Regions from separate parts of the Knoellia sp. p5-6-4 genome, predicted to be linked through region 2. Evidence: riboswitches for the same ligand, from Rfam matches in the RefSeq annotation. Region 2 holds a riboswitch; the other holds the start of a gene.
The links. Region 2 has a riboswitch for S-adenosylmethionine ahead of P2F65_RS14085 (aminotransferase class V-fold PLP-dependent enzyme). Riboswitches for the same ligand answer to the same signal wherever they lie in the genome.

Region 1 (7,199 bases), on a different contig from region 2:
GTCGCCGACCCGGGAGCCGATGCCCTCGCCGTTCGGGCCGAAGACGAAGGTGCTGGCTGCCCAGAGCAGGGTGCCCGTCATCAGGGTCAGGCCCAGCCGGCGGATGGTCCGCGGGTCGACCGCGGGTGCGGCCGAGGACTGCGGCCGGTGGGTGTCGGTGCGGGCGAGGGCCGGCTGGGTGGTGAGGGTGTCGCTCATGGTCGTTCCTCTGCGTCTCGTCGCGGTGCCCCTTGCACCGCCTGGCACCACAGTCGAGGTCGGGCGTCCCGGCCCACAGGTGCCGGAGTCCGCAATCGAGTCCCCTGAGTTGTCCCGGGTGTCCCGGGACTGCGATCCCGGGACAGCGGGACTCCACGCTTGCGACCATGTCGCCTGTGACCACGCAGACCACCAGCAGCGCCCCCGCCGAGGCGGCGGCCGTCGCGGCCCGCGGCAGCCGGGCCGGAGCGGCGCTGGCCGCCGTCGCGGTGCTGCTCACGCTGGCGACCGTGGCGCTCGACATCGCCAACGCGCGCGCCGGCATCCCCGAGGTGGCTGAGCTCGAGCCAGGATGGGTCGGCTGCCTGACCGGGCTGGCCCAGGTGGTCCCGGGGGCCCTGCTGCTGCGCCAGCTGCCCCGACACCCGGTGGCCTGGTTGCTCGTCGGCTCGGGCCTCTTCTGGGTGGTCGACTCGTTCTGCAGCAGCTGGACCGCCTACGCCGTCTACACCGAGCCGGGGCTGCCCGGCGCGTCGGCGTCCTTCTACTTCTACCAGCGGCTCGGCGCCGGGCTGCTGCTCGGGCTCCCGCTCATCCTGCTCGTCTTCCCGCACGGCCGGCTGCCCCGGGAGCCGCTCTGGCGGCGCCTGTCGCTGGCGAGCATCGGGCTCACCGCCCTGCTGCCGGTGCTGCTCGCGGTGGTGCCGGCCGAGACGGCCGAGCGGATCGCCGGCGAGTCCCTGGACCCGGCTCTGGACGCCTTGAACCTCGACCCGTTCAGCATCCCGCTGCCCTACGGGGTCTGGCAGGTGCTGCTCACGGTCGCCTACGCAGGCATCTTCCTCAGCCTCGTCGTGCCGCTGATGGTGGTGGTGCGGCGCCACCGCGCCGCCGATCCGGTGGGCCGCGCCCAGACGCGGTGGCTGGTCTGGGCGGCGGTCGTCAACCTGGTCGTCATCGTGCTCGGGATGCTGACCGCCGACCCGGTTTCCGGGGTCCTCCTCGGCGTCGGCGTGGGTGTCACGTCGGCAGCGATCGTCGTCGCCGTCACCCGCCACAACCTGTATGCCGTGGACCGCCTGATCTCCGCGACGCTCGTCTACGCGCTGCTCGCCGCGGCCGTGGTGGTCATCGACGTGTTGGTCTTCGCTCTCGCGGGGGCCGTTCTGGGCCAACGTGACTCGGCTCTGGTGGCCATCGCGGTGGTGGCTGGGCTGTACGCGCCGCTGCGCGACCGGTTGGCCGCGGCGGTGCGTCGCCTGCGCCGCGGCTCCCGGGAGGACCCGTATGCCGTGGTGTCGGCGCTCGCCGAGCAGCTCGAGGTGTCGGCGTCGCCCGACCAGCAGCTCGTGGCGGTCGCCCGCGCGGTCGGTGAGGCGTTCCGCTCGCCCTACGTCAGGGTGGAGATCGACGGCCCGTCGGGCGAGAAGCAGGCGGTCGAGCACGGACGTCCAGCAGGCCGGTCGGTGGAGCTGCCGGTGGTCTACCGCGGCGAGCGGGTCGGCCTGCTGACGCTCTGCCCCGCCGGCAGCACCGAGCTGTCGGAGCACGACCAGCGGCTGCTCGGCGACGTGGTGCGCCAGGCAGCCGCGGCGGCGCGGGCGAGCGAGCTGAGCGCGAACCTGCAGGCCATCCGCGAGCAGCTCGTCACGGCGCGTGAGGAGGAGCGCCGTCGGCTGCGGCGCGACCTGCACGACAGCCTCGGTCCCAGTCTGGGGGCCGTCACGCTGCGCATCGAGACGGCGCGAAACCTGGCCTCCCGCAACGCCGCCGAGGCAGACCGCCTCCTCGAGCAGGCGACCGCGGACGTCGCCGCGGTGCTGGCCGACGTGCGCCGGCTGGTCCACGACCTGCGGCCGCCCGCCCTCGACGAGCTGGGCCTGCAGCGGGCGATCGCGCAGCTGGCCCGACGGCTCGAACCGCCGGACCTGTCGATCACCGTCGAGGGCGACGGAGTGGACGGCGCGTCCCTGCCGGCCGCTGTCGAGGTGGCGGCGTTCCGGATTGCCTCCGAGGCGGTCAACAACGTCGTGCGCCACTCGGGTGCCCGGCACTGCTCGGTGCGTCTCGGCCTCCACGGGAAGGGCCCGGGGGGCGGTGCTGCGCACCTGGGCAACGCGCTCGTGGTCGAGGTGCGCGACGACGGCCACGGCATCCCTGGTGATGTCGCGGCGGGGGTCGGGATGCTGTCCCTCCGGGAGCGGGCCGCCGAGCTGGGCGGGACCGTCGCGGTGGAGTGTCCGCCATCTGGCGGGACCGTCGTGCGGGCGGTCCTGCCCTGCACCGTGATTCCCGGCGCCGGAGCGCCGCAGACGACAGGAGCCGCTGCTGATGCCTGAGCCGATCCGGGTGCTGTTGGCCGACGACCACCCCGTCTACCGCGACGGGCTGGCCGCCCTGCTCGCCTCGGTCGACGGCCTCGAGGTCGTCGCCACGGCAGAGGACGGAACCGCCGCCGTGGCGCTGGCCACCGAGCTCCAGCCCGACGTCGTCGTCATGGACGTGCAGATGCCCGGGCTCGACGGCATCGAGGCGACTCGCCGACTCACGGCCGCGAGCCCGCACATCGGCGTGGTCATGCTCACCATGGCCGAGGAGGACGCCACCCTGTTCTCCGCGATGCAGGCCGGGGCCAGGGGATACCTGCTCAAGGGCGCCAACCAGGCTGAGATCACACGCGCCGTGACCGCCGTGGCGCGAGGAGAGGCGATCTTCGGCCCGGCCATCGCCCGTCGCATCGCCGACTTCTTCGCCGCGGGGCCAGCGGTGGGATCCGCTGCCGAGCAGGCCTTCCCGCAGCTGACGGCACGGGAGCGGGAGATCCTCGAGCTGGTCGCCGCAGGGAGGTCCAACGCCCAGATCGCCTCGACGCTGTTCCTGTCGCCGAAGACGGTGCGCAACAACGTCTCCAACATCTTCGCGAAGCTGCACGTGGCCGACCGGGCCGAGGCGATAGTGCGCGCGAGGGAGGCGGGCCTGGGCCTCTAGAGGTCCCGCCGCGTCACCGGTCCGGCAGGACCTGGGGAAGGAGTGGCCGACCTGAGGCGGCATCGAGCACCGGACGGTCGCCCAGCTCGGTCCTCAGCGGCACGGTGACCTCCTCGAGGCGCAGCATCGCGTTGCACGCCTGGTCCGGCGGTGGGGCGAGGGCCGTCCCGCCGACCACGACGACCTCGTCGGTCTCGAGCACGTGTTCTCTTCGCTCGGTGTCGCAGTCGCCGCTGCCAATCGTCACCGTCAGAGAGTCGGCGGTGTCCGAGACGACGTCCTGTCCGTAGAGCAGGCGGCGCCTGCCGTCGCTAGGCGCCTCGGAGAGGCTGCTCGGCTCGAAGTCGCCCGGCTCTGCGGCCTCCGCGACGGCGACGCGCACCAGCGAATCGGACAGGCCCTGCACCGTGAACGCCCACGCCGGCACCTGCGCCGGGCCCCGGGCCGTGGCGAGGGTGGTCCTGACCGCTCGCGCGCCGGTGATGGTGACCCACTCACAGCCCGTGCCGGATGCCGGGGTGGGGCAGGGGCCCGAGCGGGGGTTCACCATCGCCTCGTAGGCCGCTTGCGCGTCGAGCGTGTAGACCTCCACGGTCGTGCCGTCCAGGTGGCGCACCTGCCCGGTGCCCGGCGTGGTGGGCAGGGCGGTTGCGGTGCGGACCCAGCCCCCGTAGAACGCGGCCTTGAGGGTCTCACGCGGGGTCCAGTCGGGCTCGATGGTGAGGCCCTGTGCGGGGACGATGCTGGTGCGCCACCGCTCGAGGAGGTCACCCTCCGTCCAGACGGCCGCCACCTCTCGGGCGCGCCGGTCGAAGAGGGCGGAGGCATCGCCCGCCGGAGCGCCATCTCCGTTGCTGGAGCCGCACCCGGTGACCAGGCTCACCGCGAGGAGGGCGACGGCGGTGAGCACGATGGTCTGGCGCGGCATGCCGGTTGGACGTCGGCCGCACCTCAGGAGTTCCTTCGACCCGCGCTGAAGAGGTGGACGGCGCTGGTCACACCTACGCTGGCTGGCAATGAATGAAGCGACCGCGCCCCCCGAGGGCGAGACCCGGAAGCGGGAGACCTGGATCCGGGTGGGCGCGGCCTGGGTGCAGGCGATCGAGGTCGCCCCGATGACGCCGGCGCGCGCGACGGTGGTGCTCCTGCCCGGCTTGGGGCTGCCGCGCTACACCCTGCCGACCGTCGAGGTGCTGGCCCGGCGCGGGCTGCGCTGCGTCGTGCTCGACCTGCTGGCGTGGCGACGTCCCCGACTGAGGGTGCCACCGCTGGTCGAGCCGATGGGCGAGGCCGCAGCACGCTGGACCAGGGAGGCCGACCTCGCCGGTCCCGTTGTCGTCGTGGGGCACTCGACTGGCGCGCAGGTCGCCCTCGGCGCAGCCCTCCGCCTCCAGCACGACCGCCCCGACCTGTCTCTGGTGCTGGCAGGGCTGACCTTCCGGCCCGAGCACCGCTCATGGCCGGGGCTGCTGCGAGGCGCGGCCACGGCATACCGCAAGGACAGCCCGGCAGAGCTGGTGGTCGCGGCCAGGGACGTCGCGCGCCTGCGCGCCGACCTGGTCAGCGTCATCGGGTCGGGGCGGCGCGACCGCCCGGAGGAGCGGGTGCGCGACCTCGAGGTGCCGCTCGTGCTCACCGCCGGTGAGGCGGATTCGTTTGCGCCACAACAGTGGATGGCCGATGTCGCAGCGGCTGCGGGCAGTCCGTCGGCACGGGTGGAGGTGCTGCCGGGTTCGCACAACAACCTCTTCACCCACCCCGAGGAGGTCGCCGACGTGGTCAGCGCGGCGGCGCCTGCCACCGCACCCTGACCCACATGTTCGCGGCGTAGCTGCGCCGCGCGGGGTAGCCCGCTGCGACGAGCTCGGCGCAGATCCGGTGCCCGTGGTGGATATTGGAGCTGTGCACGCGGATGGTGCTGATCGACTGGGGGCTGCCGGCTGCGGCCAGCTCGACGAGGTGGTCGACGACGGGTTGGGCCGTGTCGCCGAGACCGAGGTCGTAGTCGAGCCAGAGGTCGTCGATGGGGGTGTCGACGAGCCCGCGGAGGAGGGCGAGCGCCTCCTCGGAGGTGCGAGCCGTCAGCGCCGGCCTGCCGTCCTTGAAGTCGCGCGTGTCGTCGACGAGAACGGTCAGTGGCCGCCGGGGTGGTCGGCGGTCGGCGGAGTGGTCGCCGGACGGCTGGGCGGATGCGTGGCTGGAAGGCACAGGACCTCCTGGTGACGGGGATCCCTTGGCGCGCTGCGGATCCGCTGTTACCGGCCGGGTTCGGCACGGTCCGCTCTTCCCCTGGGGCACCTCCGCGGTGGAGGTTGCCGGGCAACAAGCCAGGTACTTGTCGTTGCCTCTCCTGAGCTGTCTCCACTGTAGGAGAAAGCGCCGACAGGGCTCCTTCGTCGGGGACAAGGCCGCCTCGTGCCAGACTCTGCGAGTCGTCTGAGGCAGGAGGAATCCCGGTGCGCGTGACCACCTACGGCCAGCTGATGGAGCTGCTCGACAGTCTCTATGCCGACGGGGCCGAGCGGACCAGCGACGCGGCTTCGGCGTTCTGGGACGGGCTGTTCCAGCGAGAGGGGCACCCGCTGACCTCCGAGCTGCCCGACGCGGCGCTGCCCGCGTGGCAGGCGGAGGGCCTGCTGCCGGGTGGACGGGGGTCCTCCGCCCTGGACGTCGGGTGCGGATTGGGGCGCAACAGCACGTGGCTGGCGGCCCAGGGATTTGCCGTCACCGGCATCGACATCTCCCCGTATGCCGTGGAGACGGCTCGGTCGCGGAGGGAGAGGGCGGGTGCCGCCGGTCCGGGGGCGTCGAGGCCGGGGCCCGACTACCGGCTGGTGGACTTCGTGCGCGAGCCGGTGGCCGGCGGTCCCTTCGACTTCGTCTACGACTCGGGGTGCTTCCACCACCTTGCGCCGCACCGGCGGATCTCCTACATGGAAGGGCTGTCGGCTGCCCTGGCGCCGGACGGCGTGTACGGCATCTGCACCTTCACGGCCGGGGCGATGGGGAGCACGGCGTCGGACAAGGACCTGCTGCTCCACGGGCACCTCGAGGGCGGGGTCGGGTACACGCTGGATGAGCTGGCGGAGATGTTCGCCTGGCTGGAGCTGGTGGACGCCCGGCTCATGCCGCCCGGCCACACCCACGAGGAGCCGACCTTCTCGCACGACTTCCTGCAGGTGGCGCTCTTCCGGCGGCCGTCTACGTCTTCCTGACGGGTGAGCCGCCTTGCCGCCCGGCTGCCTTCGTGGTGAGCGGCGGCAGTACCGGTCATCGGACCGTCCTATCCGCGTGCTCGAAGCGCTCGCTTTCGCGTGGTCCCGGTTCACCCGTCGCTCACCACGATGGGGGTTGTTGCGCAGGTGTGGTGGTTGAAGCGTGGCTCCCATCCGTGGCGACCTGGAGGAGGACCACATGAGCCGTTACATGATCATTGCGCGCTACGACAGCGCTGGAGCCAAGGGAGTCCTGGCCAAGGGCGGCAGCGCCCGAGCGGCTGTCGTGGAGAAGCTCGCTTCTGACCTGGGCGGACGCATGGTGACCTTCGACTTCGCCTTCGGTGAGGACGACGTGTACACCCTCTGCGAGCTGCCGGACAACAAGGCCGCGGCCGCTGTCGCCCTGGCCGTGAACTCCAGCGGGCTGGCCCATGTCCGGACCGTCGTCCTGATGACTCCTGAGGAGGTTGACGAGGCGACCGAGCAGAGGGTCGACTACACGCCTCCGGGCCAGTGAGCTGGGAGCCCGGGCGACCAGGATCAGCCGCGGCCGGCTGCAATGCCGATAGAACACCGCGCACGATGTCTCTCTGCCAGGGCGGTCGTTGACGGGCGTCTGGTCATCAATGAGTCCTGATTCGATGGCCTCGAGGAGCCGGCCAGGCCGCAGGAGCTCCAACAGAGGATCGAGTGCGCCACGGAGGGTCGAGGTCATCCGGACGCAACCGACGCCGCCTGCTCGACTCCATCAACGGTCCAAGCGGCGTCGGATCTGCCTTTGCCTCCAGCGGGCGC
Region 2 (7,199 bases):
GACGGCTGCGCCGGTGGCCGTGGTGGCCATGACCAGCGCCATGGGCACGGCTGAGCCCGACCCCAGGGCGCCGATGACCGGTGCGGCCGCGCCACCGATCACGAACTGCGAGGCGCCCAGCAGCGCCGCGGCGGTGCCGGCGGCCTCGCCGTGCCGGGTGAGCGCCAGCGCGGGGGTGTTGGGCAGCGTCAGGCCGCAGGCGAACAACAGGAACCACAACGGCCCGAGGACCAGCGGCAACCCGCCGACGCCGGTGACTGCGGCCGCGAGCAGCACGAGGGCGGAGACTGCGCCGATGCCGACCCCCGCCCGGACGATGTCGCGCGGGCCGAGACGGCGCAGCAGGAGGGGGTTGAGCTGGGACCCGGTGAGGAAGCCCAGCGAGTTGAGCCCGAAGGCGAGGCCGAACTGCGCGACGCTGAGGCCGTAGATCTCCTGGAGCACGAAGGACGAGCCACCGATGTAGGAGAAGAGGGTGGCGAACATCAGGCCCGAGATCAGGACCAGCCCGACGAACGTGCGGTCGCGCAGCAGCGACGCGTAGGTGCGCAGCACCGGCAGCGGCTCGAGACGACGGCGACGCTCGGGCGGCAGGGTCTCGCGCAGCAGCAGCGATGCCACCGTCACGAGCACCACCCCGGCGAGGGAGACCAGGCCGAAGACCCCGCGCCACGAGGTGTGCGCGAGGACGGCGCCTCCGATGGTCGGCGCCACGATGGGGGCGATGCCCATGACGAGCATCAGCCGCGAGAGCAGCGTGGCTGCCGCCGAGCCGGTGAACAGGTCGCGCACCGTGGCCATGGCCACCACCGAGACCGCGGCGTTGCCGAGCCCCTGCACGACACGAGCTGCGGTGAGCAGCTCGACGGTGGGGGCGAACGCGCAGGCCACCGACGCGACGATGTGCAGCACGAGGCCGGCGATGAGCGGCTTGCGGCGGCCGACGGCGTCGGCCAGCGGGCCGACGAGCAGCTGGCCGAGGCCGAGGCCGAGCAGGATCCCGGTGAGGGTGCCCTGCACCTGCGACTCCGTGGCCCCGAGCTCGTCGGCGATAGACGGCATCGCGGGGAGGTAGGTGTCGATGGTGAGCGGCCCGATCGCGATGAGGGCGCCGAGCACCAGCACGAACCTCACGTAGGAGCGGCCGCGCGGCGCCTCGAGCATCACCGGCCGCGGGCGGCGGACGCCCCGGCGGCTGGGTCGCTGCGCCGGGTCGGTGGGTCCGGGAGTCAGCTCAGTGGTCGGCGCAGTCACGTCGGTGGCCAACGCAACCGAGTGGGCTCACTATTCCGCGCCGTCTCATTCCACGGCGTATGCCGGTGGAGCACCGTTGGTGCCACCACGGCGTACCGGGGTCGTGGGGCCGATGCTCAGCCGCGCTCGGTGAGCGACCAGGCGTCCTCATCGCTCTCGCCGTCCACCTGCTCGTAGGCGTCGAGGTCGGGGCCGAGGTCGCGGGCCGCGTAGGCGCCGACCGCGACCTCGTCGGTGCGGTCGACCGAGCCGTCGGTGACCGCCCCCGCGCCGTCGCCGTCGAAGACCGGGTCGGGGTCGGGGACGTCCTCGCCGCGCATGAGCGCCAGCGTGGTCGGCAGGTCGTCGGGCTTGACCAGCACGTCGCGGGCCTTCGAGCCCTCCGAGGGGCCCACCACGCCGCGGGACTCGAGCAGGTCCATGAGCCGCCCCGCCTTGGCGAAGCCCACCCGGAGCTTGCGCTGGAGCATCGACGTCGAGCCGAACTGCGTCGTGACCACGAGCTCGGCGGCCTGCAGCAGCAGGTCGAGGTCGTCGCCGATGTCGTCGTCGATCTGCTTCTTGGCCGCGACCACGGTGACGTCGTCGCGGTAGTTGGGCTTGAGCTGCTCGGTGACGTGCTTGACCACGGCGTGGATCTCGGACTCGGTGACCCAGGCGCCCTGCACGCGCATCGGCTTGCTGGCGCCCATGGGGAGGAAGAGCGCGTCACCCTGCCCGATGAGCTTCTCGGCGCCGGGCTGGTCGAGCACGACCCGGCTGTCGGCGAGCGAGGAGGTGGCGAACGCCATCCGCGACGGCACGTTGGCCTTGATGAGGCCGGTGACGACGTCGACCGAGGGGCGCTGGGTGGCGAGCACCAGGTGGATGCCGGCGGCGCGCGCGAGCTGCGTGATGCGGACGATCGACTCCTCGACGTCGCGCGGCGCGACCATCATCAGGTCGGCGAGCTCGTCGACGATGACGAGCAGGTACGGGTAGGGGTGGATCTGCCGCTCCGACCCCGGCAGCGGCTTGACCTTGCCCGCGCGGACCGCCTTGTTGAAGTCGTCGACGTGCTTGAACCCGAACATCGCGAGGTCGTCGTAGCGGGTGTCCATCTCCCGCACCACCCACTGCAGGGCCTCGGCGGCCTTCTTCGGGTTCGTGATGATCGGGGTGATGAGGTGCGGGATGCCCTCGTAGGCCGTGAGCTCGACGCGCTTGGGGTCGACCAGCACCATGCGCACCTCGTCCGGTGTCGAGCGCATGAGGATCGAGGTGATCATCGAGTTGACGAAGCTCGACTTGCCGGCGCCGGTGGCGCCCGCCACGAGCAGGTGGGGCATCTTCGCGAGGTTGGCGATGACGTAGCCGCCCTCGACGTCCTTGCCGACGCCCATGACCATCGGGTGCTCGTTGCCGCGGGCCGCCTGGCTGCGCAGCACGTCGCCGAGGCTGACCTTCTCGCGGTCGGCGTTGGGGATCTCGATGCCGATCGCGGACTTGCCCGGGATCGGGCTGAGGATGCGCACGTCGGCCGAGGCCACGGCATACGCGATGTTCTTCGACAGCGCGGTGACGCGCTCGACCTTGGTGCCCCGGCCGAGCTCGACCTCGTAGCGGGTGACGGTGGGGCCGCGGCTGAACCCGGTGACCTGCGCGTCGATGTCGAACTGCTCGAGGACCTGCGTCAGCGACTCGACCACGCGGTCGTTGGCGGCGCTGCGGGTCTTGTGCGGCGACCCGGGCTCGAGGATCGCGTTGTCGGGCAGGGTGTAGGTGATGTCGCCGGCGAGGGCGAGCTGCTCCACCCGCTGCGGCAGCGGCGTCGTGGGTGGGGCCTCGAGGGCGGCCTTGACCTCCACCGCCGGACTCTGGGCGGCGCCACCGGGCTCCTTGGTCGAGCTGGGGGCCAGGACGCCAGGCGTCGTGGGGCGCTTCTGGCCGGGGCGCAGCCGCTTGCCGTCCGGGGCGACGACGGCGGCCTGCTCGAACGGCATGTCGCCGTCGAGGTTGCCGTCGGCGTCGGGGCCGATCTTGCGTCGCTGCCGCTTGGGCTTCTCCTCCTCGGGCTCCTCGACGGGTGTGCCGCGGTGCAGCAGGTGGTCACGCAGCTCGGCGAGCCGCTCGGGGATCATGTGGACCGGCGTCGCGGTCAGCACGAGCAGCCCGAAGAAGCCGAGCATCAGGAGGATCGGCACCGTGCCGTAGACGCTGACCGCGGCCTCGAGGGGGCTCGAGGCGAGGAAACCGATGATGCCGCCCGCGTCACGCATGGGGTCGGCGCCGTCCGGCGGCTGCGGGATGCCCTTGGCGACGTGCACGAGGCCGGAGGCCGCGAAGGAGAGGGCCCCGAGGCCGATGCCGATCCGGGAGTTGGCGGTGGACTCGTCCGGCGCCCGGAGCAGGCGCAGGCCGAGGAAGAGCAGGGCGAGCGGCACGGCATACGCGACCCGGCCGAACGTCCCGGCGACGACGGCGTGGACGACGTCACCGACGACGCCCTCGAACGCCCACCACTCGCGCGCGGCGACGACGATGGCCAGGCCGATGAGGGCGAACCCGAAGCCGTCGCGGCGGTGCTCGGGCTCGAGGTCACGGGCGCTGTGGCCGACGCGGCGCACCGCGCCGCCGGCGACGTGCGCCATGCCCATCCACGTCCCCCGGATCGCGCGCAGCGGCAGCGGCAGGCCGCCGCCCTTGGCCTGCCCGCGCGGGGCCGCCTTCTTGGTGGCGGGCTTGCGGTTGGCCGGGCGCGTGGACGTGCTGCGACTCGTCGAAGAGCGCGCGGAGGTGGACGGACGTGTCGCCATGCTCCGCACGGTACGCGATCGCCTCTGCGGAAACACGCGTCACACGCGCCACAGCGAGCGGTTTCTTGCCCGCGACGGCATCCTCCGAACGGTGGACCCGCCTATCGGGATTCGGCCATTTCCGCAGGTCAGGGCACCAGCGTCGGCGCGGACGTGCCACCCTGAGGGTGCGTCTGGCGGGGCCTGCGTCGACGCTCTGGCGGGAGCGTCGACGCAGGCAGGCCTGGCCACCGCGCCCCTCGCCCCCGCCACGCCCGCTGTCCTTTGGGGCCGGGTCTCAGATGGCGGGAAACACCACCGACCTGGTGGCGCCGGGCGGACGTCGCTCGCTACCGTTCCCGCCAAGGTCATGAGTGCCAGCGCGCAGCCCCGGCTTGCTGGCCAGCAACCCTCCTCCGCGGTGGGGTGCTCCGGGTGACGACCGGGTCGCCTGCGCCCGCAGGTGGCAAGCGCGGACCCGCGGCCACTCCCCCGGGTCCACCGGACCCCAGGAGCACGCCGTGTCCATCGCCAGCACCAGCCGCAACCGAGCCCCCGAGACCCACACCGGGCAGGCCCACCACCGTCGCCACCTGCGGCCCGTGCCCGGCGAGCCCGCCGGCGCGGGCCCGGTGCCCCCGGTGGTATCGGCCGACCTCGGCGTGCCGACCCTGCACCGCACCGTGGTCGACTACGCCAACCTCGACCACGCCGCCTCCACACCGGCTCTCGTCTCGGTCAAGCAGGCCGTCGACACCGCCCTGCGCACCTACTCGTCGGTGCACCGGGGCAACGGGTATGCCTCGCGCGTGACGAGCCGGTGGTACGAGGCGGCCCGGGAGGAGGTCCGGCGCTTCGTCGGTGCGCGTGAGGGCGACGAGGTCGTCTTCACCCGCAACACCACCGACTCGTTCAACCTGCTCGCCCGCGCCCTCCCCCGGGGCACGGAGGTCTTCGTCTTCGAGGCCGAGCACCACGCCACGCTGCTGCCGTGGGCGGGCCGCACCACCCGCCTGCCGGTCCCCGGCAGCCTCGACGATGCGCGCGTGCTCCTGTCGAGCGCGCTCGAGCGCTCCACCGCCCGCCACCGCCTTGTGGTGATGTGCGGGGCCTCCAACGTCACCGGCGAGGTGTGGCCCGTGCGCGAGCTCGCCGAGGTCGCGCGCCAGCACTTCGCCCGGGTGGCCCTCGATGCCGCGCAGCTCGCCCCGCACCGCACCATCGACCTCGAGGCGCTCGGGGTGGACTACGTCGCCTTCTCCGGCCACAAGCTCTACGCGCCGTTCGGCGCCGGCGTGCTCGCGGGGCCGGGCGACTGGCTCGACCAAGCCGCCCCGTACCTCGCCGGCGGCGGCGCGACCGCCTCGGTCACCGAACGGGGCACGAGGTGGCACCGGGGGGCGGCGCGCCACGAGGCCGGCTCCCCCAACGTGATCGGCGCGGTCGCGCTGGCGGCGGCGTGCTCGACGCTGGCCGAGCACCGCGAGGCCGTCGAGGCGCACGAGATCGCCCTGGGCCGGCGGCTGACCGAGGGCCTGGCCGCCGTCGACGGCGTGCAGACCTACTCGATCTTCGGCCCCGACCACGAGCGGGTGCCCGTGGTGGCGTTCACGGTCGACGGCCTGGACTCCTCGCTCGTGTCGGCAGCCCTCTCCGCCGAGCACGGGATCGGCGTGCGGGACGGCAAGTTCTGCGCCCACCTCCTGGTGGACGCCCTGCTCGACGACCCGTATGCCGCCGGCCCGGCGACCGCGGTCCGCGCCAGCGTCGGGCTGGCCAACACCGCCGAGCACGTGGACCGGCTGCTGTCGGCCGTGGCGTCGCTGGCCGCCCGGGGGCCCGCCTTCGAGTACGAGCGCGGCCCTGAGGGCTGGACGCCGGTGTCCGACCCGCGCGACCTCAGCCTCCCCCGCCCCTGGTGAGGCGGGAGCAGGCCGAAGGGTCAGCCGGGTCAGGACCAGCGCGGTTGCTGGTCGCGGGGCGTGCCTGGCGGCGCCTCACCGTGGTGCGAGGTCCCACCTCTCGCGCCAGGACAGCACTCTTCACGCGAGAGCTGGGACCTCACGCACGTGGGGCGCTTGGGCCAGGCGGCGGAAGAGGTCAGGACCAGCGCGGGTGCTGGTCGCGGTCGAACCTGGTGTCGACCCCGTAGATCGGGGCGAGGATCGCGATGGTGACGAGAATGGCGAGAACGATGAAGAAACCCATGGCAGAAATCTTGCGCCCAACCTGATTACCGCCACGAGTGGCAGAAATGCCATCTCCCATAGATTTTCCGCCATCTCCTGTGTCACGCTGTCGGCATGCTGCACAACGTGGCCGTGCCCCTGGTCAACACAGTCTCCCCGTTCGAGTTCTCCGTCGCCTGCGAGGTCTTCGGCCTCGACCGCACCGACCAGGGCGTGCCGCCCTTCGACTTCGCGGTCTGCAGCGAGCAGCCGGGGCAGCCGGTCCCGACCGAGATGGGCTTCACCCTCACGGCCCAGCACGGCTTCGACAGGCTGGCCGAGGCCGACCTCATCGTGGTGCCGGCGTCGCGGCCGCGACAGGCCCCCGTCCCCGCGCCGCTCGTCGAGCAGCTGCGGGCTGCCGACGAGCGGGGCGCCTGGGTCATGTCGCTGTGCAGCGGCGCCTTCACCCTGGCCAAGGCCGGGCTGCTCGACGGCAGGCGCGCCACGACGCACTGGATGAACACCAACGAGCTGGCCGAGGAGTTCCCCGCCGTCGACGTGGTGCTGGACGTGCTCTTCGTCGAGGACGGCAACATCATCACCTCGGCCGGCACCGCCGCCGGCATCGACGCGACCCTCCACCTCGTGCGCAAGGAGCTGGGCGCGACCGTGGCCTCCGCGATCGCGCGCCGCATGGTCGTTCCCCCCCAGCGCGACGGCGGTCAGCGCCAGTACGTCGAGGCGCCACTTCCCGCGATCGAGGCCGACTCCCTCCAGCCGGTGCTCGAGTGGGCCACCGAGAACCTCGCCGAGGACCTCTCGGTCGAGACGCTGGCGCGGCGGGCCATGATGTCGGAGCGGACCTTCGCCCGCCGGTTCCGGGCCGAGACGGGCGCGACACCGCACGCCTGGGTGACCGCCCAGCGGGTACTGCTCGCCCGGCGCCTCCTCGAGGACACCGACGCCTCCGTGGAGCAGGTCGCCGGCCGCACCGGACTGG

Region 1: another riboswitch for S-adenosylmethionine. It lies ahead of P2F65_RS10430 (cyclic-phosphate processing receiver domain-containing protein); the one in region 2 lies ahead of P2F65_RS14085 (aminotransferase class V-fold PLP-dependent enzyme).

The regions. Positions count from the first base shown of each region.
Region 1 covers NZ_JARGZF010000001.1:2,145,350-2,152,548, forward strand. Annotated here, with positions in the region: gene P2F65_RS10405 (hypothetical protein) at 1-198, opposite strand, end outside; gene P2F65_RS10410 (sensor histidine kinase) at 375-2,537, shown strand; gene P2F65_RS10415 (response regulator transcription factor) at 2,530-3,186, shown strand; gene P2F65_RS10420 (hypothetical protein) at 3,200-4,114, opposite strand; gene P2F65_RS10425 (alpha/beta fold hydrolase) at 4,203-4,997, shown strand; gene P2F65_RS10430 (cyclic-phosphate processing receiver domain-containing protein) at 4,966-5,394, opposite strand; SAM riboswitch class IV at 5,433-5,542, opposite strand; gene P2F65_RS10435 (class I SAM-dependent methyltransferase) at 5,643-6,401, shown strand; gene P2F65_RS10440 (GYD domain-containing protein) at 6,601-6,921, shown strand.
Region 2 covers NZ_JARGZF010000002.1:544,517-551,715, forward strand. Annotated here, with positions in the region: gene P2F65_RS14075 (multidrug effflux MFS transporter) at 1-1,254, opposite strand, end outside; gene P2F65_RS14080 (DNA translocase FtsK) at 1,371-4,049, opposite strand; SAM riboswitch class IV at 4,395-4,507, shown strand; gene P2F65_RS14085 (aminotransferase class V-fold PLP-dependent enzyme) at 4,550-5,950, shown strand; gene P2F65_RS14090 (helix-turn-helix domain-containing protein) at 6,332-7,199, shown strand, end outside.